DNA from 4 places in the Bacillus mexicanus genome. Region 1 is predicted to be linked to each of the others. Evidence: riboswitches for the same ligand, from Rfam matches in the RefSeq annotation. Region 1 holds a riboswitch; each other region holds the start of a gene.
The links. A riboswitch is a leader RNA that binds a small molecule or an ion and turns the genes downstream of it on or off. The one in region 1 is predicted to bind S-adenosylmethionine.

Region 1 (5,934 bases):
TTTATGATTTTCAGGATCAGCAACAGCCCGTTTCATTTCTTCGACGATATGTTTCGGAGTCGGCTGATCCGGATTTCCCTGTCCGAGATTGATGACATCGTGTCCTTCTGCGAGCTTTCGATTCACTTTCTGCACTAGAGAAGCAAAGAATTGCTTAGGCAATTCCTTCAATACATGAGACTGTTCAAAATTCATCTATTCTCACCTTCTAAAAAAATCTTGAAATGATAGTCCATCATCATATATGGTTAAAATAAAAAAGTAAAGAAAAATTTGGGGTGGTAAAAAGATGAAATGGACGGTATCTTGTCTTCAATTTGATATTTCATACGGAAAACCTTCTGAAAATATAAAAAAGGCTGATTTTTTTATTGAAAAAGAAAGCAAACATGCTGATGTTGTTGTTCTTCCAGAATTATGGACGACCGGATATGATTTGGCCAACCTTGATGAGCTCGCTGATGAAGACGGCCGTTCTGCTCAGAGCTGGCTCAAGAAAACAGCAAAAAAATACGGCGTTCATATTGTCGCCGGCTCGGTGGCTGTCAGAGATCATTCTGATGTTTATAATACAATGTACATCGCGGATCAGGAAGGACAAATCATTAAAGAGTATAGAAAAGCCCATCTTTTTCAGCTGATGGATGAGCATGTCTATTTATCAGCCGGTACCGATGACGGATACTTTGAGCTTGATGGTGTCAAAAGCTCCGGACTGATCTGTTACGACATCCGTTTTCCAGAATGGATCAGAAAACATACGACAAAAGGCGCCAACGTGCTGTTTATTTCCGCGGAATGGCCTCTCCCCCGCCTTGACCATTGGAAAAGCCTGCTTATTGCCCGGGCCATTGAAAATCAATGCTTTGTCGCCGCCTGCAATTGCACCGGTTCAAATCCCGATAATGAATTTGCCGGACACAGCCTGATTATTGATCCATGGGGGCGCGTACTTGCTGAAGGCGGCCGGGAAGAAGGTGTTGTCCGAGCGGAAATCGACCTTCAGGAGAGCGTTGAGGTCCGTAAGAGTATACCTGTTTTTGATGATCTCAGAAAAGATTTATATTAAAAAATTGTTTGACAACTCACTAAAACACCTGTTACTATGTTCATCAACTGATAAATTAGAATTGTTTAACAAGTGAATATATTCTCTTATCGAGAGTTGGGCGAGGGATTGGCCTTTTGACCCCAACAGCAACCGACCGTAATTCCATTGTGAAATGGGGCGCATCTTTTTCGCGCCGAGACGCTCGTCTCTAAGGCACGGTGCTAATTCCATCAGATCTGATCTGAGAGATAAGAGAGGCGGACATACATGTTAAGCCTCCTTCTCTCTGAGAAGGAGGCTTTTTTACGGCCATTCAGCTGCAAACATATCAAGAAATGAGATAATTGGAGGTTATGACAATGGCAGTCACAAAGACACCTTTATACGAAACGCTAAATGAAAGCTCCGCTGTGGCGCTGGCGGTGAAGCTTGGCTTATTTCCAAGCAAAAGCACGCTGACATGCCGGGAGATCGGCGACGGCAATTTAAATTACGTTTTTCATATTTATGATCAAGAACATGACAGAGCATTGATTATTAAACAAGCGGTTCCTTATGCAAAAGTGGTCGGAGAAAGCTGGCCGCTGACAATCGATCGTGCAAGAATCGAAAGCAGCGCTCTCATCCGCCAAGGCGAGCACGTGCCGCATCTGGTTCCAAAAGTGTTTTATTCTGATACAGAAATGGCCGTTACTGTGATGGAGGATCTTTCTCATCTGGAAATCGCAAGAAAAGGACTCATTGAAGGTGAAAAGTATCCCCAGCTGTCACAGCACATCGGTGAATTTTTAGGAAAAACACTTTTCTACTCATCAGATTACGCGCTTGAACCTAAAGTGAAAAAACAGCTTGTTAAACAGTTTGCAAATCCTGAGCTGTGTGACATAACGGAAAGGCTTGTCTTTACAGACCCTTTCTTTGACCATGACACAAATGACTTTGAAGAAGAGCTTCGTCCTTATGTCGAAAAGCTTTGGAATAATGACAACGTCAAAATCGAAGCCACAAAACTGAAAAAGTCGTTTTTAACATCGGTAGAAACGCTGATTCATGGAGATTTGCATACAGGGAGTATATTTGCAGGCAAACATGAAACAAAAGTGATTGATCCTGAATTTGCATGTTACGGACCGATCGGCTTTGATATAGGCCAATTTATCGCCAACTTATTTTTGAACGCACTCGGCCGCGAAGGCGGTGACAGAAAGATGTTATATGAACATGTCAAGCAGGTTTGGGAAACATTTCAAAAAACATTCACTGAAGCCTGGGAAAAGGACAGTCTGGATGTTTACGCCAACATCGACGGTTACCTTTCTGATACGCTCAGTCATATTTTAGAAGAGGCGATCGGATTTGCGGGCTGTGAGCTGATACGCCGCGCGATCGGTCTTGCCCATGTAGCTGATCTGGATGCAATTGTACCGTTCGATAAACGAATCGGCAGAAAACGGCTCGCACTGGAAACCGGTACAGCCTTTATCGAAAAACGTTCGGAATTTAAAACGATAACGGATGTTATTGAATCATTTAAGTTACTTGTAAAGGAATGATCTAATCATGATCCACTCATTTGCTGTTCCACGTTCTGTTGAATGGAAAGAAACAGCCATTACCATTTTAAATCAGCAAAAGCTGCCTGATGTGACGGAATATCTGGAGCTGACGACGAAGGAAGATGTATTTGACGCGATTGTCACCCTCAAAGTAAGGGGCGCCCCGGCTATCGGTATTACAGCTGCCTTCGGACTTGCGCTTGCTGCAAAAGATATCGAAACAGATGATGTCACGGAATTCCGCCACAAGCTCGATGATATCAAAGCGTATTTAAACAGGTCGCGGCCTACCGCCATTAATTTATCATGGGCGCTTGAGAGACTGCGTCATTCGATCGAAAACGCCATTTCCGTAAATGAAGCAAAAACAAACCTTGTCCACGAAGCGATCCAGATTCAGGTCGAGGATGAGGAAACGTGCCGGATGATCGGCCAAAACGCCCTACACCTTTTCAAAAAAGGCGACCGGATTATGACGATCTGCAATGCCGGATCTATCGCAACAAGCCGCTATGGAACGGCGCTCGCTCCATTTTACTTGGCCAAACAGAAGGATTTGGGGCTGCACATCTATGCCTGCGAAACAAGACCTGTGCTTCAAGGTTCGCGCCTGACTGCGTGGGAGCTTATGCAGGGCGGTATTGATGTCACTCTGATCACAGACAGCATGGCTGCCCATACGATGAAGGAAAAACAAATTTCCGCTGTCATTGTCGGTGCCGACCGCATTGCGAAGAACGGTGATACAGCAAATAAAATCGGCACATACGGTCTCGCTATTTTAGCAAACGCATTGGATATTCCGTTTTTTGTTGCTGCACCCTTATCTACATTTGATACGAAGGTGAAATGCGGTGCAGATATTCCGATAGAGGAACGTGATCCCGAGGAAGTAAGGCGGATTTCCGGAGTCCGAATCGCTCCACCGGATGTGCCCGTCTTTAATCCCGCATTTGACATTACACCCCATGATCTCATTTCAGGCATCATCACAGAAAAAGGGATTATGACCGGCAGCTATGCAGAAGAAATTGAACAGCTGTTTAGAGGCGAAAAAATTCATTAAAAAACCGCTGAACTTTGCTCATGCCGGGCCGAGTCAGCGGTTTTTTTGTTTGTTTTTATGGATATTAATGATTTCATCTTTTTGAGCGCTTGATAAGATATGCAGTTTCTCAAACAGTTGGGCAAAAACAGCTATTTTCTCAGAGCGGCTCGGCTTCAATTGCTTTGTCCTCCTTTTTCATCAGACCAACTTTTTTAGCTTAATAAAATGATATGTCGGCCGCGAAAAAAGGGAACGTGCCATATGTTTTATTTTTCTTTATAGGAGATTCGCTCGATGTTCAGCAAAAAGGCTTTGAGATCTGTTTTACTTCCGGCATACCCTGTTAACGCGCTGTTTTTGCCGATCACTCTGTGACATGGGACAAAAATTGGCAGATCGTTTCGTTTATTGGCCTGTCCGACTGCGCGTACCGCTTTCGGACTGCCGATCGCTTCAGCGATATCAGCATAGCTACGGGATTCTCCATACGGTATCATCTTTAGCGCCGCCCAAACTTTTTGCTGAAAAGGAGTTCCTTTTTGGCTCAGCGGCAGCGAGAAGGTTTTTCTTTCGCCGGCGAAATATTCATGGAGCTGTTTTTTCGCTTCTGTCAAATAAGCCGTTTCATTGCGCTCTGTATTCTGAACGGTTTCATTCCACTCCATCCAATCATCCTGATTGAGAAATAGACGGGTAATCCGGCCATCCTCTTCAGCGATGATGAGTTCCCCGAGCGGTGTTTCAGCTGTCGTGTAGTAGTTCATTCATCAATCCTTCTTTCTTCAGCATTCTGTCTGACGGGAAGCGTAATATGGAAGACAGTGCCCTTCCCTTCTTCACTCTCTACTGTAATTTCGCCTTGATGTTCTTCAATAATTTTATAGCTTACCATAAGCCCCAGTCCAGTTCCCCGTTCTTTTGTTGTATAAAAAGGTTCACCAAGGCGTTTTAATTTATCTTCTGTCATTCCATTTCCCTCGTCTTTTAAGGAAATGAGAATATGATCTTGATCCAATGCCTTTATCCTCACAAAAATGTTCCCTCCATCAGGCATCACTTCGATCGCGTTTTTTAATATATTGATAAAAACTTGTTTCAACTGATTCGGTTCACAATAAATCGGCGGAATGTCATCCATTAACTCAAGTTGTATTTGTACATTGCTGAGATTGGCTTGCGCGTTTAAAAGGTCTATAGTGTCTCTCATAATTTGGGTAACGTGTTTTTCCTCATACATAATAGCCTGGGGTTTGGCTAAAATCAAAAATTCAGTGATGATGGATTCGATGCGTTTTAGTTCTGAGGTGATTACGTTAAAGTAAAGGGCGTAGTCTCCCTCCACACTTCCCTTCAGGAGCTGAATGAAGCCTTTAAGAGCTGTCATCGGATTTCTAATTTCATGAGCGATACCGGCAGCGAGTTCGCCGACAACATGAAGGGTATCTGACTTACGCAGACGTTCCTCAAGTTCTTTTCGCTCTGTTACATCTTTAAAAATAGCCAGGTTCATATTTTGAATGATATTTTTTTTAAAAGAGAATTCGAGTTTCCTGTTGTCACTGCTGCTCAGCACAAATGGAATTTCGTTGTCCATTTCATCAAAATGAATCTGCCTAGCCGATGATGCAACATTTTCTATTTCATATGAAGAAATAATATCTAACAGGCTGTGCTGTTTGATCTCTTCATGTGACAAGCCTAAAATATGGCTAGCTAACGGGTTGGCGTCAATGATCCTGTATTGATTATCGAACAATACATTGCCGTCCATTGAGCCGTTGAATACTTTTCTGAATTTCAGTTCACTTTCACGAAGTTCCTTTTCCATCCGCTTTCTGTCACTGACGTTTCTTAAAATCGTTAAGTGCTGATTCTCTAATATTGTCCGCTTTGAAGTGAATTCAAGTTCTTTAAATTGCCCATTCCCCATTTGAAACAGCAGCTCTTCTCTGATCTCTCCGTATTTTACGTATTTCTTCTTTGTTATGCTGTATTTCTTTTGCGAGTCAACGAGAAAATCAAACAGCTTTCGTTTCAACAGCAAATTCATCGGCAGCTCGAAAATTTTGCAGGCTGACTGATTCGCCTTCACGATTCTTCCATCATCCGACCAGATGATAATGGCATCCATCGCATTTTCAAAAATTTCTCTGAAGCGCTCCTCACTTTTAAAGAGCTGCAACTCCATCGACCGCTTCTCTGTAATATCCCTCATAATAGACATATAAAATCCGCTGATAATGTTAGAAGTGATCGTGAATTCAAATAGCTTTTGAACT
Region 2 (5,934 bases), on a different contig from region 1:
GCGCGCTCGTCCACTTCCATCTCCAGTACATCTTTGCCGTCAAGCGTGATGCTGCCTTTTGTTACTTCATATTTAGGATGCCCCATAATCGCAGCTGACAAAGTAGATTTACCAGTTCCGTTCGGACCCATTACCGCGTGGAATTCTCCGCCTTTTATTTCAAGGTTTACACCTTTTAAGATCTCTTTCCCTTCGATTTCAACGTGAAGATCTTTGATCGTTAATGTTGAAGCAGCCATATCTATACCTCCAAAAATATATAATCATTATTCTCATTTTATTCTCATTCTAATTTTATAACAAATGAAAAGTAAATACAACTTTTTATCGTGCCCTGCACATTCCACAAGTTTAACAAAGATCAGCACTTTATTAAAGCGATTGAAAAAGAAAAAGAGTGGATTCCCACCCTTTTTTAAAAGATTGATTTTCTCAATAAGCTCCCGCAGAAATCCGCTTGCTCTTTTCATAATCAAGCTCTCTCTGCCGCTCTACTTTGATTCTTGTTTCCAGCCGGCGTCCGTATTCCTCATATCCAATTCCATGTGACAGCTGCATCGCTTTTTCCATTTCTGACGTATAATCGAGGTTCAGTCTATCCTGGCTGCTGCAAATAATGAATCAATCCCTTCATTTATTTGCTTTTATTGTATCAGCGATGCGATGAATGCCGCAAAAAGGATGTGGCTTGATATAGCGGCAGGTGAGACGAAAGCATCCTTTTAGATCAAATGAGAACGGTTTTTTGGAATATTCCTTCTCTTAATGCGGAGTGTTTCCGAATTCCTCTATGCACTGCTGGACAACTGTCACGCCCTGACTGAGTGCCGCACCGCCTCCAAACGCCGCTGCCACACTGACCGCTTCGAGAATGTTTTCTTCTGTGGCTCCCTGATCAAGACAGCCTTTTGTATGATAGATCATGCAATACTCATCTTGGGCATTGATGGCAATTCCGAGCGCGATCAGCTGTTTTTCTCTTTCAGTCAGTGAGTTGCCGGCAAAGCATTGCTCAGTAAACTCGTTAAACTTTCTTCCCATCAGCGGCATCTTTTGTTCAAATGTGCCTAAACCTAATTTATATTGCGTTAGCGCGTCCTGCATGCTTTCTCTGTCTTGATTCAAAGAAAATCCCTCCATCTGTTTAACATTCCTTTTTATTATGAACAGCTTTTAGGAAAATACCCGAAAAAAACCCCGGATTTCTCATCCGGGGTTTCACCGTGTCAGCAAACCCTCGCATTCGTTGTCAGACCTGCACGTTGGTGCTCACGAATCACAACATTCGCTCCGCTCCAATGCTCGGCCTTCCGTTTTCATTCGCGCTGAAAAGATGACAAAGCCCTTAAACTAAGTTTAAGGGCTTTGTCAATAATCGAACCCCGGATTTTCATCCGGGGTTTCGGTCTTATTCAGATACAGGAAGCACAGCTCCATCGTATTTTTTCTCGATGAAATCTTTGATCTCTTTAGAGTGAAGAACTTCCATCAGCGCTTTGATTTTTGCGGAATTCTCTTCGCCTTTTCTGACGGCAATAATGTTAGCGTATGGGTTATTTTTCGTTGCTTCTACTTCAATCGCATCTTTTTTAGGATTTAATTTATTTTGAATCGCATAGTTTACATTGATGAAGACAGCGTCTCCTTCTTTGTTGTCATATGCTTTTGCCGTTACTTCCGGCGCTACTTTTTTAAATTGAAGATTTTTCGGGTTTTTCTTAATGTCTTTCAATGTCGCGTCAACTGTTTCCACTTTAGAGTCAAGTGTGATTAATCCCGCGTTTTCAAGCATTGCAAGCATACGGCCTTGTTCAGCGACGTTGTTTGTCAAAATAATTGTCGCACCCTTTGGAAGGTCTTTCAGCGATTTATATGTTTTAGAGTAAATACCGAATGGCTCTAAGTGAACAGCTCCGGCATTCACAAGTTTGTAGTCTTTGTTTTCTTTCATTTCTTGCTCAAGGTAAGGAATGTGCTGGAAGTAGTTCGCATCCACTTCTTCATCAGATAAAGCTTTGTTGTACATCTTGTAATCACTAAGCACTTTCACTTTCAGCGTGTAGCCTTTTTCTTTCAACAATGGTTCAGCTTCTTTTAAAATTTCCGCATGCGGTGTTTTTGTTGCTGCGACGACAATGTCTTTTTTGCCGGATTCAGCCCCGTTATTCGAACCGCAGGCCGCCATGACTCCTGCAAATACAAGCAGTAATGCACCCAAAAATAGCTTTTTCAATGTAAATCCTCCCTTATCGTTTATCTATAATATTTGTTATCACATCACCGATGATTTGGATAATAAATACGATGATTAAAATAAACACAGTGGCAATGAAGGTAACATCAGCATTATTAGACTGATAGCCTTCTACGTACGCAAGATTTCCAAGACCGCCTGAACCGATGGCCCCGGCAATTGCGGTTGAGCCGATCAAAGCGATGGCCGTAACCGTAATGCCGGAAATGAGAGCCGGCATAGACTCCGGAAGCAGCACTTTGAAAATAATCGTAGACGTTTTAGCACCCATTGATTTAGCGGCTTCAATCACACCTTTATCAACCTCGCGCAATGCGATTTCCGCCAAGCGCGCGTAGAACGGTGCAGAGCCGATCACCAGCGCCGGCAGTGCGGCGTTTGGCCCTAAGATGGTGCCGACTAAAAACTTCGTAAAGCCCAGCAGTAAAATAATTAAAATGAGAAACGGAATCGATCTGAATATGTTGACAATGGCCGCAATTACAGAGTTGACCGCTTTATTCTGCCAAAGGCTCCCTTTGCTTGTCAAAAAGAGCAGCAAGCCGAGGATCACTCCGATGACAAAGGCAAACAGCAGAGAGATCAGCGTCATATAAAGTGTTTCATATGTCGCATTCCACAATTCTGTTAAATCAACGTTTGGGAAGTATTTTTCAAACATTCGCGATCACCTCTGCTTTCACCTGTTTATCATTAATAAACCGGATCACGTTTTGAACTTCTTCCTCGTCTCCGTCAATATGGATGAACAGCGAGCCGTAAGCTCCATCCTTTGTCTGCGAGATTTTCCCTTGCAGAATATTGACGCTGACATTAAAGTTTCTAATCATTTCTGTAATCAAAGGCTGCTCAGCCGAATCACCGACAAATGTGAGCTGGACCGTTTTTCCTGATGCTGTTTCATCAAGAAGGTGCGAAAGCGTTTCTTTCGTTTCTTCCGGCTCTGTCACCTGCTGAACAAATCGTTTTGTCATGTCTTCCTTCGGATTTTTGAAGACATCGAGAACCTCGCCTTCTTCCACAACCTTACCGTTTTCCATGACAGCGACTCTGTTACAGATTTTGCGGATGACATGCATTTCATGGGTGATCAGCACAATCGTCAAACCGAGTCTTTCATTAATATCGGACAATAAATCCAAAATTGAATCCGTCGTTTGCGGATCTAATGCTGATGTCGCTTCATCGCAAAGGAGAACCTTCGGATTGTTTGCAAGCGCTCTTGCGATTCCGACGCGCTGCTTCTGCCCGCCGCTCAGCTGAGACGGGTAAGATTTTTCTTTTCCTTCTAAACCGACCAGTTTAATCAGTTCGTTAGCGCGCTTCATCCGTTCGCTTTTTTTCACCCCGGCAATTTCTAAAGGAAACATGATATTATCTCTGACGGTCCGCGACCAAAGCAAATTGAAATGCTGGAAAATCATGCTGATGTCATGGCGTGCATTTCTTAAAGCGCGTCCGTTTACTTCATTAATTTTAGTTCCCGCCACTTCCACGGTTCCTGAGGTTGGTTTCTCAAGGCCGTTCAGCAGACGGATTAAGGAACTTTTACCAGCTCCGCTATATCCTATAATTCCAAAAATCTCACCTTTTTGTATGGAAAGAGAGACATTTTGGACAGCATTGACATCTCCATGTTTCGACTTATAAACTTTTGAAACATCTTGAAGATTGATCAAAGCAATCACCTGCCTTAACACTATTCTAAGAAATCTTCCGGGATATTCGGCAAAAGAAAAGCCTTTCTGCACATGTGAGCAGAAAGGCTTATATAAAACGCCTTTCTCTCATCTTTCAAAGCTGAACGCTTCGTGTGAATTGGCACCATTTCAACAGCGTTGATGGTTGCCGGGCTTCATAGGGCACTTCCCTCCACCTCTCTTGATAAGAGAAATATATAGTCTTTTTCGTCCGGAAATTCTTAATGTAGAATAGCATGGCGAATGATGAAATGTCAATAAAATAAATGATGTCAACTTTTACTATTATAATAATTTTCTATTTTTTCACTTTTTAAAATCCTCTGAAAAAATCCATTTGTCAGCCAGAGAATAGCTTCTAGTTTTAAGAGAGCCCTGAATGAGCCCTTCACTTTCAGGCTTCCCCTCTGGATCAAATGCTGCAGGGAAATATCTCCGTGCAACAGATGAATAATTTCCGCTTGGTTTCCGTAAAAGGTCAGGTTGGACGCTGGGGGCGGAGAAATTTTTTTCATTTCCCCCTGTTCGTTTATCGAGACGGTTAAGGCTTCTGTTTCTCCCTGGAAGGTAATGAGTAATGTTGATGCGTTCAAAAGAGGTTTTAAAAACAGATGCTGATACTCATCTTCTAACACTTCTGCTTTCTCCATATGTACAACCTCCTATTTGTTGGTCATACATAGACATTTCTCTTTTTGACGCAAGAACCCCTTTATAAAACGAACGACAATTTCATTGAAATACGCTGAGAAATATGTCACAAATGGGACGCGGAAGATGATTTTTGTTTAATCAGCTCATATAAATAAGAAACAGAATGAAACGCATATCCTCTTTCGACCACTTTTCCGCCTTTAAACAGGAGAAAACACGGGACACTTTCAATTTGATACGCTTTTGCGAATGTCGGAGAGTAATTGACATTGTTTTGATAGAAGGCGACATCAGGCAGCATTTCCTTCACCACTGTCAGCATTTTGCTTGCAAGCTGGCAGGTGCCGCAAAACGGAGTATATAAATATAGGAGATACACATCATCTGCGATGTGCTCTAGCTCGTGTTCTTGTAGTTCTTTCATGCTATACACCTCGGGACTTTCTTTCAAGAAAAATAGTATGGACATTTAAATTTGCGCGGAGCAGTACAGAAGCGACATGGTGTTTCGGCGCAGCCTCTACTTCCTTATAGGCTCTGTCTATATGCAAATGGCAGGCGTCATTAAATTCTCTTTTCAGCTGTTTTCTTAATGTCTCGCCTGATTCATCAGCATCAACTAATATATAGACGTCTTTATCGTATAGCTCGTCAGCCAATTCCTCAAGCTTCAGCTGGCTGATTGTTCCGTTGGTACAGATAATGCGCACTGGTTCATTCAGGACACTTTCAACTTTCTCTTTATCTGATTTTCCTTCGACAATCATCACCTTTTCCAGCTCATCCATCTTTATCACCTGCTGCGTTAAATTTGAAACGTTCAGATTGTAAAAGAAGGCAGTGAAATTCACCGCCAACATTAACACCAGCCGTTTTCATAGTCACAATCCACGTATTTTTCATCATTTCCTGAGACCACATCGGCTGTCTTATAAAATTTCTCATTTTCAAAGGAATAGCCTGATTTAAGCTCATATTCATCCATGCTTGTCATTTGGCCGATCTTCTCATTATCATGATATAACGAGAGCTGGCCATTTTGAAAGCGGCCTGTCACATCATTGGTGACATCGAGCTTTTGTTTGCTGAAAGCCATATTGGACACCTCCCATAACGTTAGCGTGTCCAATTGCCTTCACAGCTATCCTGTTTTAGTCTTCTTGTGTCATTTCTTCGTATTGCTCTGCTGTCATCAGTTTTTCAATTTCAGAAGCGTCAGACGGTTCAACAACGATCATCCATGCTTTCTCGTACGGTGATTCGTTAACGAATTCCGGACTGTCATCAAGATCTTCGTTTATTTCCACAACCGTTCCATTAATCGGT
Region 3 (5,934 bases), on a different contig from region 1:
GGTGACTGTCAGGTCATCCGGACGGTCTGCAATCGCGTCATTAATCGATTTCGCAAACAGCTGGCGTAGCTCATCAGGTGTTGTTCCGAACGCTTCGATTTGTTTTAAGCCTTTTTCTGATAAGAAAACAGCCCATGCTGTATCATCAAGCTGGAGGTAACGGCAGCCTCTGTCATAAAACGCTTGAATCGCTTTTTTATATGCTTGGGACACATCGTGCTGGAAAAGGTGATAGTCGTTTTTGTATGCACCCTTTTCCAGTTTTCCGCGGAAAAACAGCATATTCGGGCTCGGAATCGTCATCTTAGGCGTCGCATCACCGGCAATACTATGGAGAAATGAGTAATCTTCGAGCATTGGGTGAGTTGAAAAGTCGATATCGCCTGTGACTTTAATGCCGCGTGCTTTTGTTTGTACGTTATGGAATTGAATCCCTTGCTCAGGAGTAAACGGCTCAACGCCATCCAAATTTTCCAGAAAATCAAAGTGCCACCATGCTCTGCGGAATTCACCGTCTGTCACGACGTTCAGGCCGGTTTCCTTCTGTTTTTCCACGATGCGGATGATTTCATCATTTTCGATTTGGCGAAGCTGCTCAGCCGTTATATCGCCGGCCGCTTTTTGCAGCCGCGCTTTTTTAACGGGCTCTGATCTCAGCAAGCTTCCGACTTGATCCGCGCGAAACGGCGGTTTTTTTCTTTGAAGTGATTTTTGTTCTGCGGGTGTTTTTTGTTGTGGCATGTTGTCCATTCCTTCTTTCCATTCAAATATAAAAAGCTCTTCCTTGGGATAAGGAAGAGCTTGTCTGACAATCTCAACCTTATCTTCAAGAACAATCATTGTTCTAAAGGATTTAGCACCATTCTGTTAAACAGCGGTTGCCGGGTATCGCAGGGCCAGTCCCTCCACCTCTCTTGATAAGGAAAACCTTTTATGAAATTTTCTGATATTATCTATTATTCACACATTTTCTGATTCTGTCAATGATAGATTATCTCCACACATCATTGGCGATGTTGATGACATGACGCAGCTTCGCCCATTGCTGCTCCTCTGTCAAAAGATTGCCTTCTTCTGTAGAGGCGAAACCGCATTGCGGGCTGAGGCACAGCTGATCCAGGCTGACAAAGCGCGCGGCTTCATGAATTCGGCGTTTCACATCTTCAGGATTTTCAAGCTCGCCGTATTTCGATGTAATCAAACCGAGCACAATGTGCAGATCCTTGCGCTTCACAAAACGGAGAGGATCAAAGTTTCCAGAGCGGTCATCATCGTATTCCAAGAACAGTCCATCCAAGTGTAAGCCGTCCAAAATCGTTTCTGCAACAGCATCATAGCCTCCTGATGCCGCCCAAGTTGAACGGAAGTTGCCCCGGCAAATGTGCATCGTGATTGTTAAATCATCAGGCCGGTCTGCCACTGCCTCGTTAATCGTTTTGGCGAACAAGGCAGGCAATGTTTCTGGATCGCCGCCGAGTGCCCGGACAACTTCTCTGCCTTTTTCCTCAAAGAAAAGGGACCATGACGTATCATCAAGCTGAAGGTAACGGCATCCGGCATCATAAAAGGCTTTGATTGCTTTTTTGTACGCTTGGGCCAGATCATGAAAGTATTCCTCTTGGTCGTCATAAACTTTTTTATCCGCCTTTTCACCAAAAAACAGCATATTCGGGCTCGGAATCGTCAGTTTTGGTGTCGCATCTCCAGCAATTTCTTGTAAAAATCGATAATCAGCAAGCGCTGGGTGATCCGTAAAATCGAGTTTTCCCGTCACTTTGATGCTGCGTGCTTTTGTTTTTGCATTGTGGAACTGAATTCCTTCCGCCGGAATAAACGGTTCCACTCCGTCAAGCCCCTCCAGGAAATCATAATGCCACCAAGAACGGCGGAATTCCCCATCAGTTACCACTTCAAGGCCAATTTCTTTTTGCTTGTCTACAATCCGGATGATTTCTTGATTTTCGATTTCACGAAGCTGTTCTGCTGTGACCTTGCCGGCCGCTTTCTTCTGCCGTGCTTCTTTCACCGGAACAGATCGCAGTAAACTGCCAACATGATCGGCACGGAAGGGAGCGCTGTGTTGTTTTGCTGGTTTTTGTCCCGCACCATTTGTTTGTTGAGCCATGTCATTCGCCTCTTTTCTGAAATGTGTTGAACATAAAAAAGCTCTTCCTTCGAGTAAGGAAGAGCTTGAATGATCAAATCTCCGCCTCATCTGCAAGAACGCAATGTTCTAAAGGATTTAGCACCATTCTGTTGTGAAACAGCGGTTGCCGGGTATCATAGGGCCAGTCCCTCCACCTCTCTTGATAAGGTACATCTGCATATTCAAATTTCAATTATCTTAATATTATTACTTTTAGATCAATTGTCAATGATATTTTAGAAAATATGGTCATCTTTATCTTCATATAACACCATATCAAGCACGATAGCGATAGCCGTGCAGATCAGCACATCTTCTTCGTTTGCAATCTGCAAATGATAGGAATCACCCCAGCTGAGCCACTTCTTGCTGACTGACATTCGGACATTCTCTCCATCTGTTATCTGGAATTCATTTTTCCACAAGTCACCGTCGATTTCCCAGCTGAGCTTGGAAATTTCAAATTTCGGTTTGAAAAATGTTACTTTTTTCGTCACCTCACAAACCAATTCATTCCCAATTGAAATCTCATATCTCGGCAAAAAAGACATTACTTTTTGTTCGATAGAAACGAGCGATTTTCCGGATGAATCTGTCATTTGCAGCGAGTCGCCTAACGAAAAAAACCGGCCCTCTACCTTGAATTTCTCTTGTTCATCCCGGTCATAAATGTGGAATGCATCTTTAAACGAGAACATTTTTTGTTTCATAAATAAATCGATCATTGCGCAGTCTCCTTTGAATTCGCCTTGTAAAAGATTACGGACAGGGGGTAAAAAGGTTTCAAGTTATGTTTTTAAAATGAAAAAGGCTGCAATTGGTCAGCAGCCTTTTCCTTGAAATATAGGTTTAGGAAAGATGCATCCGGCGTTTTTGGCGGATGGCGTCAAGGTCGATTAGGTTGTTTTGATGAGGTGCGGCTGCTGGCAGAGGGCTTGTCTTTTGCGGTTTGCGGCGATTGTCCTTGCTGAAAGAAAAAAGAAGATAGCCACATAATGCGATGATAATAAATAGAATCATTTTACATACCTCCCAAAAATTGTTTTGGTATTCTCTATTATACAGATAAAACGCCAATAAGTATTCAAAAAATTCTTAATCTACAAAAAATAAATAGCTGCCCCTCAAAAACAGTCTAACCTGATAATCTGAAAATAGTCTTATAAAATGGTGAGTTCTCTTGTTGATGATTGGTTATATAGTTACTATCGGCGGGTGGTTAAATTCCTTTATATAACTTTTAACCTAAATTAAACTAATTCCTATTGCCTGTTTTCTGGGTGGGGGCGCTTGCTTGTTTGGTTTATACCCTATTTTTCGTAATTGAACACAAAAAACCCAAATGACGGAGTATTTGGGCGATGGGAGTGAACGCGGGTTGTTTTTTGGGGAGATATAAGTGACTGATCAAAAGAAGCGTTTGAACATCTTTCTGATTTTTTGAAAGGGACTCGATTTCTTTTGGGTGTTAAGCGGTCTGGCTGTCATCCATTTTTTCAATAGACTCTTAGCGGCGATTGCATGTTTGGTCATCGGTTTTTCCTCCTCATTCGTCAATACTTGTTTTACGGAGGAAGTATTCGAAATGTTTCGTTTTTACGCAAAAAACCAGCCCTTTTTGGACTGGTCTTCCGCATTACGCCTGTTCTTCAAACAGTTTTGCAATCTCAACGATGACATTTACGGCTTTGACCATGTTATCGGCTGAGATGTATTCAAATTTGCCGTGGAAGTTTTCCCCGCCGGTAAAGATATTTGGTGTGGGGAGTCCCATGTAGGACAGCTGGGATCCGTCCGTGCCGCCGCGGATTGGAGAAATCTTTGGTTCAATGCCGAGGTTTTCCATTGCTTGCTTGGCGGTATTGACGATTTCAATGACAGGTTCGATTTTCTCTCTCATGTTGTAGTATTGATCGTTCATATCAAGCTGAATCCGGTCTTGGCCATATTTGTTTTGAAGTTCCTCAACGACACGCTTCATTGTTTGTTTTCTGTTTTGAAAGTGATCTTTGTCAAAGTCTCTTATAAGGTAATAGAGTTTTGTTTCCTCTACATCCCCTTGCATCGACAGCAGGTGGTAGAAGCCTTCGTAGCCTTCTGTGTATTCAGGCGCTTCGTTTGCCGGAAGCAGGCTGTTCAGCTTCATTGCGATTTTTGCAGAGTTGATCATTTTCCCTTTTGCCGTGCCGGGATGTACGTTGTTTCCTTTGATCGTGATTTTTGCTGAAGCGGCATTGAAGCTTTCGTATTCAAGTTCGCCGAGAGGGCCGCCGTCAACTGTGTAGGCAAAGGACGCATTAAATCGTTTCACATCAAATTTGTGCGGGCCTCTGCCGATTTCTTCATCGGGCGTAAAGGCGACTCTGATCGTGCCATGTTTGATCTCAGGGTGTTTGATGAGGTAATCCATAGCTGTCATGATTTCTGCGATCCCGGCCTTATTGTCTGCGCCGAGAAGGGTGGTGCCGTCTGTGGTGATGAGTGTGTGGCCTTTATAGCCGGACAGTTCCGGATATTGATCAGGCGACAGGGTGACCTGCAGCTTTTCATTGAGAACAATGTCTTTTCCGTCGTAGCTTTCAATGATTTGCGGATTGACGTTTTTGCCAGTAAAGTCTATGGCGGTATCGACGTGGGCTAGAAAGCCGATTGTCGGCACGTCTTTTTCAGTATTGGAGGGAAGAGTCGCCATGACATAGCCATATTCATCAATAGCTGCATCCTGCATGCCGATTGATTTTAATTCATCAACGAGCATGTTTCCTAACGTCAACTGGCCGGATGTGGAAGGGCAAGTGTCGACGGATTCATCGGACTGCGTGTCGACTTTTACGTATGTAGTAAACCGTTCAATGATGTCTTCTTTCATTTCCAATCATCTCCTTTGTCTTATTTTATCATGGCGGGATGAGAGATTTCTATTGCACAATACCGTTTCGAATAGCAAAAACGACTGCCTGTGTCCGATCTTGGGCATTGCACTTTTGGAGAATGCGGTGCACATGGGTTTTTACGGTGCTTTCACTGACGAAAAGCGCTTCCGCAATATCTTCATTTCTCAACCCGTAGGCCATTTGCTGAAGAACTTCGAGCTCTCTTTTAGTAAACGGATCTGCCGGTTCTTCGGCTTGAGTTTGCTGCTTCGAGCGAAATGTCTCGCTGATAATTTTAGCCGCTGTGGCTGTGCGAAAAATTGCTTCGCCTCTGGCCGCGGCGCGAATGGCGTCAATCAATTCTTCAGGAAGCGTATCTTTCAGCAGATAGCCGACTGCGCCTGCGCGAATTCCTTCAAAGACATATTCTTCGGTATCAAAGGTTGTTAAAATGACAATTTTCGTATCTGGAAGTGCGGACATAATGTCTTTCGCCGCTTCAATGCCTGAGCGATGCGGCATTTGGACATCCATCAGGATGACGTTGGGTTTTGTTTGCTTTGCCAGCGCAATAATGCCGTATCCGTCGCCAGCCTCACCGGAAACCTCCATATCCGGCTGTGCGTTGATGACGTAACGGAAGCCTTCGCGTACAAGCGGCTGATCATCGGCAAGTGCGACGCGTATTTTATCTTTGTTCATCTTTTTTCTCCTTATTCGTTATCGTCAACGGCAATGCCAGCTCAATTTGCAGGCCGCTCGGCTGTACGGCGCTGAAAGAAAGAGAGCCACCTGCTATTTCAGCGCGCTCTTTCATTCCTGTCAGCCCAAATCCGCAAGTAAGATTGCCGGTGAATTGCCCGTCGTCGGTGATGGTAAGGTAGAGATGGGTTTCGTCGTTAGATAGGACGACAG
Region 4 (5,934 bases), 170 kb from region 1:
GCTGTCGGGGGGCCAACGACCGCTGCTGCGATGGCAATCGCCAAGGGCTGGCATGATCTTGTGGGGCCGATCATGCTTGTCGGTACGCTCGGTTACTTCATTGGAAATTATGTTGGCACCTTTATGGGAAATTGGTTTTCTTCTTTCTTATAAAAAGGGTTTTTACACTTTCCTCAGAATATGTAAGAGTAATGCTGACAAGAGGACGGAGAGATCAATGTATGTTAAAAGGAAATACCATTTATATAAAGCATTTAGATGTAAAGGATGCAGAAGAAAACCTGCGGCTGCAAAGCGAAAACCGGGATTTTTTTGAACAGTTTTCCATGATTCGTGCAGACGATTACTATACGGTTGATGGGCAAAGAAAACAAATTACCGAGTATTGGCAAAGACAGGAGGATGATGAAGAATATCATTTTGGCATTTTTATAGCATCAAACGATTCCTTAATCGGGACAGTTTCGCTTTTCCAACTCATCCGCGGGGCGCTGCAAACTGCGTTCATCGGATATTTTTTAGACAAAGCCCATAATGGAAAGGGTTTTATGACAGAGGCAGTCAGATTGATTGTTGATTTTGCATTTCACGAATTGAAATTGCATCGGATTGAAGCCGGTGTGATGCCCCGCAACATCGGGTCTATGCGTGTATTGGAAAAAGCGGGATTTCATAAAGAAGGCATTGCCAGAAAAAATGTGAAAATTAACGGCGTCTGGGAGGATCATCAAATCCTCGCAATTTTGAATCCTAATGATAATATATAATAGAAGAAGCCGAGTTATCCCCGGCTTCTTTTTTAACGAACTGGCACGGGAGCAATTTGCTTCAGCGCTTGTTCGAAATCACGTTCTAAATCGTCTGCGTGTTCGACACCCACACTAAGACGGAGCAGACCGTCTGTAATACCGCGTTTTTCACGCTCTTCCTTAGGCATTGCCGCGTGAGACATTGTTGCCGGATAAGACAAAATGGATTCTACTGCACCAAGGCTGACAGCAAAGACAGGAAGTGATACGTTTTCTACTAATGCCTTAACAGCCTCTTTGCTTTCAAGCTCAAAGGATAGCACGGCGCCCGCTCCCACCGACTGGCTTTTATGCGTTTCAGCGCCCGGATGATCAGACAGCCCTGGATAATACACGCGTTTCACCGCCGAATGCTTCTGGAAAAACTCCGCAAGCCGCTGCGCTGTTTGGCTCGCTTTTTCTAAACGGACCTGTAATGTTTTTAAGCCGCGTAGCACGAGCCAGCAATCTTGCACGCCAAGGACGGCGCCAAACGCGTTTTGCAGCTTATACAGCTGCTTCCCAAGCTCTTCATCCTTGACAGCAGCCAGTCCTGACAGCACATCGCTGTGTCCGCTCAAGAATTTCGTTGCACTATGAAGCACAATATCCACGCCAAGATCAAGCGGACGCTGCAGTGCCGGTGTCATGAATGTGTTGTCCAGAAAGGTCAGACAGCCGTTTTCTTTTGCAAGCTGAACAACTGCTTTAATATCAGTGATCCCCAGTGTCGGATTTGACGGTGTCTCCATATAAATAACCTTTGTGTTCGGCTTGATCTTCCGCGCTACTTCATTCGTATCCGTCATGTCGACAAATGTATGCTCAATGCCAAACCGGGTCAGCACCTCTGTCACCATACGGAAGGTTCCGCCGTATACATCTTCCGTCACAAGAACATGATCGCCCTGTGACAAAAGTAAAAATGCTGTTGAGATTGCAGCCATGCCTGAACTAAAAGCAAATCCTCTCGTTCCGCCTTCCAGTGCGGCAATTGTTTCTTCGAGAGCTGTTCTTGTCGGCGTGCCTGAGCGGCTGTAATCGTATGAGCCAAACTCTTCAAATGAAGATTGATGAAAAGTCGATGCGTGCTGGATCGGTACACTGACTGCCCCTGTTGATCCGTCTGTTTTAAATGGATTGTGCACGAGCTGGGTTTCCAGCGTCCAATTATTATGATTACTCAAATGAAACAGCTCCCTCTTTAACCTGACATAGCGCTTGTTTTAGATCCTCTTTTAAATCGTCTGCATGTTCTATTCCGACCGAAAAACGCAGCAGGCGATTGCAGACCCCGTTTGCGATACGGATATCTTCAGGAATATCCATGTGTGTCTGTGTGGCAGGATATGTAATGAAGCTCTCCACCCCGCCGAGGCTTTCTGCAAAACAAATTGTTTTCAGCGCTTTTAAAAATGGATTGATCCACTCTTCGTTTTGCAATCGGAAGGACAACATGCCGCCTTTACCCGGATACAGCACATCCGCAATTTCTTCCCGATCTTCTAAAAACGCCGCAAGCTCCTGTGCGTTTGCCTGATGCTGGCGCATTCTGAGACTGAGCGTCTTCATTCCTCTCATCAAAAGCCACGAATCAAACGGAGGCAGGACGGCGCCGATTGCATTTTGATGCTGAAACATTTCCTCTCCAAGCTTCTCATCCTTTACAACGACAAGTCCCGCAAGCAAGTCGTTATGCCCGCCTAAATACTTGGTTGCGCTGTGAATCACAATGTCTGCCCCCAGTTCAAGCGGACGCTGCAAAACCGGTGTATAAAATGTATTATCTACGATCAGCAGAAGACCGTGCTCTTGAGTGATCCGAGCAATTTTTTCAATGTCCGCCTCTTGCATGAGCGGATTTGTCGGTGTTTCCACAAACACCGCTTTGGTATTCGGCGTTACCTTTGAGCGTAAACAGTCCTCATCGCTAAAATCATCATAATGAAAGGTCAATCCGTATTTTTTCCATTCATTTTCAAACAAACGGTACGTGCCGCCATATAAGTCCGATGAAACGATCAGTTCATCTCCGCTTTTAAACAGTGCCATAATCGTTTGGATGGCTGCCATTCCCGAACTGAAGGCAAGCCCTCTCGCTCCGTTTTCTAAACTGGCGATTGCGTCCTCGACAAGCTGGCGTGTCGGGTTTTTCGTCCGGACATAATCAAATCCAGTCGATTCCCCGATCCCCCTGTGGCGGTATGCTGTTGATAAATAAATAGGAGGACTCACTGTTCCCGTTACTTCGTCGCTTCGGTTCCCGATTTGGGCTAATTTCGTTTCAACGTGTTGTGACATATAGCTGACACCTTCCCTTTTCATAATAAAAAACCCCTTCTTGATAAGAAGAAGGGGTTTAACGCTTCTTCTTATCTTCCAAGCATAAAAAACGCTTGCTGGATTTAGCACCTTGGCGCTTTGCACTTATGCAAAACAGGCCGGTTGCTGAGGTTTCTAAGGGCCAGTCCCTCCACCTCTCACGATAAGAAATATCGATTGAAATTTTCTGATTGTTTTATATTAGCGCAATTTGCAGTTTATTTCAACACTTTTTTGTTCGAGTTCCGAACGGTTTAAAGAGAGAAATTTCTAATAATTCGTGGTACAATAATGAAAAATAGCAAGAAAGTCTAGTGATGTCCTGGAGGAATATATGATGGCACCGAAAAACGGCACAGTACAAGAAAAAAAGTTCTTTTCAAAAGAGCTGAATGAGGAAATGACATTGCTCGTTTATCTGCCGTCCAACTACTCCCCTCTCTATAAATACCATGTCATTATCGCACAGGACGGGCATGATTATTTCCGGCTGGGGAGAATCGGCAGACAGGTTGAAGAATTGCTTTCCAAACGGGAAATAGAACGGTGTATAGTTATCGGTGTGCCTTATAAGGATGTAAAAGAGCGCAGAAAAACCTACCATCCGGAAGGCTCAAAATTTTCGGCCTATAAACGGTTCATCGCCCATGAGCTCGTTCCGTTTGCTGACGAGGCGTATCCTACCTATCAGGTCGGCTACGGGCGAACTCTGATCGGGGACTCGCTTGGAGCGACCATATCGCTTATGACAGCGCTTGATTATCCAAATATGTTTGGAAATATTATCATGCAGTCTCCTTATGTTGACAAACATGTTTTGGAAGCTCTCAAACAGTCGGGCGATATCAAACACCTCTCTATTTATCACCAAATCGGAACAAAAGAAACCGACGTCCACACGACAGACGGAAGCATTCTGGATTTTACAAAACCGAATCAGGAGCTGAAACAGCTGCTGGAGGAGAAACTTTCCGATTATGAATTTGAACCATTTGAGGGCGATCACAAATGGACATATTGGCAGCCGCTCATCACGCCTGCGCTGAAAAAAATGCTTTGACACTTTATCATACTTTATTTCAGGAGGGACATACTATGAAATATGGAATCGTTTTATTCCCATCAAAAAAACTCCAAGACCTTGCGAACTCTTACAGAAAGCGCTATGACCCAAGCTATTCCCTGATTCCGCCTCATTTGACGCTGAGAGCATCGTTTGAATGTGCGGAGGAGAAAGCGGATCAGCTTGTATCCCATCTGAGAAACATCGCAAAGGAGTCCCATCCGCTCGTTCTCAAAATGACAAAATACAGCTCATTTGCGCCTGTTAATAATGTCATTTACATCAAAGCAGAGCCGACGGAAGAATTAAAAACCCTCAATGAAAAGTTATACACCGGTGTGCTGGCTGGTGAGCAGGAATATAATTTTGTTCCGCACATAACGGTCGGCCAAAACCTTTCCGACGATGAACATTCAGATGTGCTGGGACAATTAAAAATGCAGGAAGTATCTCATGAAGAAATCGCAGACCGTTTTCACTTGCTTTACCAGTTAGATAACGGATCGTGGACAGTATATGAAACCTTCTTGCTGGGCGGAGGAGAATAATCGTTTGGAAGCAGTTATCGCAAAAAATGAAGAACAAATAAATGATGCATTTTATGTAAGAAAAGAAGTATTTGTCAAAGAACAAAACGTACCTGCTGAAGAAGAAATCGACGAACTTGAAAATGAAGCGGAGCATATTGTCGTGTATGACGGCGAAAAGCCTGTCGGCGCTGGCAGATGGCGCATGAAGGACGGATACGGCAAGCTAGAGCGAATTTGCGTATTGAAAAGCTACCGCTCCTCCGGTGTCGGCGGCATCATTATGAAAGCACTCGAAAAAGCGGCCGCAGACGGCGGCGCTTCCGGTTTCACGTTAAACGCACAAACGCAGGCCGTGCCGTTTTACAAAAAACACGGGTATCGTGTGCTTTCTGAAAAAGAATTCCTCGATGCCGGCATTCCCCATTTGCAAATGGTTAAATGATCGCATAACTTAAGGTCCTTATACAGGGCCTTAAGTTATATCAAGCTACTTTGTTTATAGAAATAGTATGACATACAATTTCTGCATTTAAAGGCGGCATGAGGATTTTACTTTTTAATAATTCTTTCCCTTCGCTCTGGATTGTTGACATCTCAATATTCTGGAGAAAATAAGGGATTTGGGACCTTTGCAAATCTTTTAACGGTTTTATTCGATCATCAGCAGTTGTAACAAATGAAAATGATGAACAACCTGTAAAAGATAACTTTACATTACTGTCTGTGTCTTCAAATATCATTATTATTTCGTCACTGAAAAAATAAGACTCTAATTGCAGGACCCTTGCATCCCAATAGTGTAAACGTTCAAGATCTCTTTGGATCTGCTCCGCTTTCATAAAAAAACACCTCGATGTCATTTGGTAAATGAATTACCACAATAATTAAAAATTGTATTAACAAATCTTTTCAAGTGGAATTCTCCCGGTTTTTAGATTTCTTAAAGTATTTAACTTGAGGGTTAATGGATAAAATCATTGCATCACCCCGTTCCCAAAATCTTTTATGACATATTACAATGATATCTAACATTCTGCAATAAAAAATCTCCGAATGATTATCGGAGATTTTTTATCTATATTCATTAATGAAGAATCCTTTTTGATACCTTATACCTTCCTTATGTAGAGAGCGCTTACGTTTTGTCTCGTTTACTTTTCTTTCAGCGGCCGTTTGATTTTCCTGCTGCTTTTCCAGTTCCTTATATACCCGTTGAAACGGGACATATCGG

Region 2: linked by a shared signal. The riboswitch ahead of metN (methionine ABC transporter ATP-binding protein MetN) and the one ahead of mtnK (S-methyl-5-thioribose kinase) in region 1 are both predicted to bind S-adenosylmethionine.
Region 3: linked by a shared signal. The riboswitch ahead of AAGG74_RS13550 (5-methyltetrahydropteroyltriglutamate--homocysteine S-methyltransferase) and the one ahead of mtnK (S-methyl-5-thioribose kinase) in region 1 are both predicted to bind S-adenosylmethionine.
Region 4: linked by a shared signal. The riboswitch ahead of metI (cystathionine gamma-synthase/O-acetylhomoserine thiolyase) and the one ahead of mtnK (S-methyl-5-thioribose kinase) in region 1 are both predicted to bind S-adenosylmethionine.

Annotation. Positions count from the first base shown of each region.
Region 1 covers NZ_JBCEYV010000001.1:1,316,575-1,322,508, forward strand. Annotated here, with positions in the region: gene AAGG74_RS06965 (pyridoxal phosphate-dependent aminotransferase) at 1-195, opposite strand, end outside; gene AAGG74_RS06970 (carbon-nitrogen family hydrolase) at 290-1,069, shown strand; SAM riboswitch class I at 1,153-1,306, shown strand; gene mtnK (S-methyl-5-thioribose kinase) at 1,411-2,604, shown strand; gene mtnA (S-methyl-5-thioribose-1-phosphate isomerase) at 2,612-3,673, shown strand; gene AAGG74_RS06985 (hypothetical protein) at 3,707-3,832, opposite strand; gene AAGG74_RS06990 (methylated-DNA--[protein]-cysteine S-methyltransferase) at 3,922-4,419, opposite strand; gene kinE (sporulation two-component system sensor histidine kinase KinE) at 4,416-5,934, opposite strand, start outside.
Region 2 covers NZ_JBCEYV010000002.1:178,226-184,159, forward strand. Annotated here, with positions in the region: gene sufC (Fe-S cluster assembly ATPase SufC) at 1-239, opposite strand, end outside; gene AAGG74_RS10580 (YuzK family famiily protein) at 433-570, opposite strand; gene AAGG74_RS10585 (carboxymuconolactone decarboxylase family protein) at 763-1,140, opposite strand; gene metQ (methionine ABC transporter substrate-binding lipoprotein MetQ) at 1,409-2,233, opposite strand; gene metP (methionine ABC transporter permease MetP) at 2,247-2,915, opposite strand; gene metN (methionine ABC transporter ATP-binding protein MetN) at 2,908-3,933, opposite strand; SAM riboswitch class I at 4,039-4,145, opposite strand; gene AAGG74_RS10605 (SCP2 sterol-binding domain-containing protein) at 4,227-4,604, opposite strand; gene AAGG74_RS10610 (thioredoxin family protein) at 4,712-5,032, opposite strand; gene AAGG74_RS10615 (toprim domain-containing protein) at 5,034-5,396, opposite strand; gene AAGG74_RS10620 (YusG family protein) at 5,468-5,704, opposite strand; gene gcvH (glycine cleavage system protein GcvH) at 5,760-5,934, opposite strand, start outside.
Region 3 covers NZ_JBCEYV010000002.1:762,726-768,659, reverse strand. Annotated here, with positions in the region: gene AAGG74_RS13555 (5-methyltetrahydropteroyltriglutamate--homocysteine S-methyltransferase) at 1-741, opposite strand, end outside; SAM riboswitch class I at 818-924, opposite strand; gene AAGG74_RS13550 (5-methyltetrahydropteroyltriglutamate--homocysteine S-methyltransferase) at 992-2,125, opposite strand; SAM riboswitch class I at 2,209-2,316, opposite strand; gene AAGG74_RS13545 (LURP-one-related/scramblase family protein) at 2,383-2,871, opposite strand; gene AAGG74_RS13540 (hypothetical protein) at 2,996-3,223, opposite strand; gene AAGG74_RS13535 (hypothetical protein) at 3,554-3,679, opposite strand; gene pepT (peptidase T) at 3,783-5,015, opposite strand; gene AAGG74_RS13525 (response regulator transcription factor) at 5,065-5,721, opposite strand; gene AAGG74_RS13520 (sensor histidine kinase) at 5,708-5,934, opposite strand, start outside.
Region 4 covers NZ_JBCEYV010000001.1:1,490,015-1,495,948, forward strand. Annotated here, with positions in the region: gene AAGG74_RS08035 (DUF819 family protein) at 1-153, shown strand, start outside; gene AAGG74_RS08040 (GNAT family N-acetyltransferase) at 222-767, shown strand; gene metC (cystathionine beta-lyase) at 800-1,975, opposite strand; gene metI (cystathionine gamma-synthase/O-acetylhomoserine thiolyase) at 1,968-3,089, opposite strand; SAM riboswitch class I at 3,158-3,280, opposite strand; gene AAGG74_RS08055 (esterase family protein) at 3,448-4,170, shown strand; gene AAGG74_RS08060 (YjcG family protein) at 4,206-4,721, shown strand; gene AAGG74_RS08065 (GNAT family N-acetyltransferase) at 4,726-5,145, shown strand; gene AAGG74_RS08070 (hypothetical protein) at 5,186-5,542, opposite strand; gene AAGG74_RS08075 (hypothetical protein) at 5,775-5,934, opposite strand, start outside.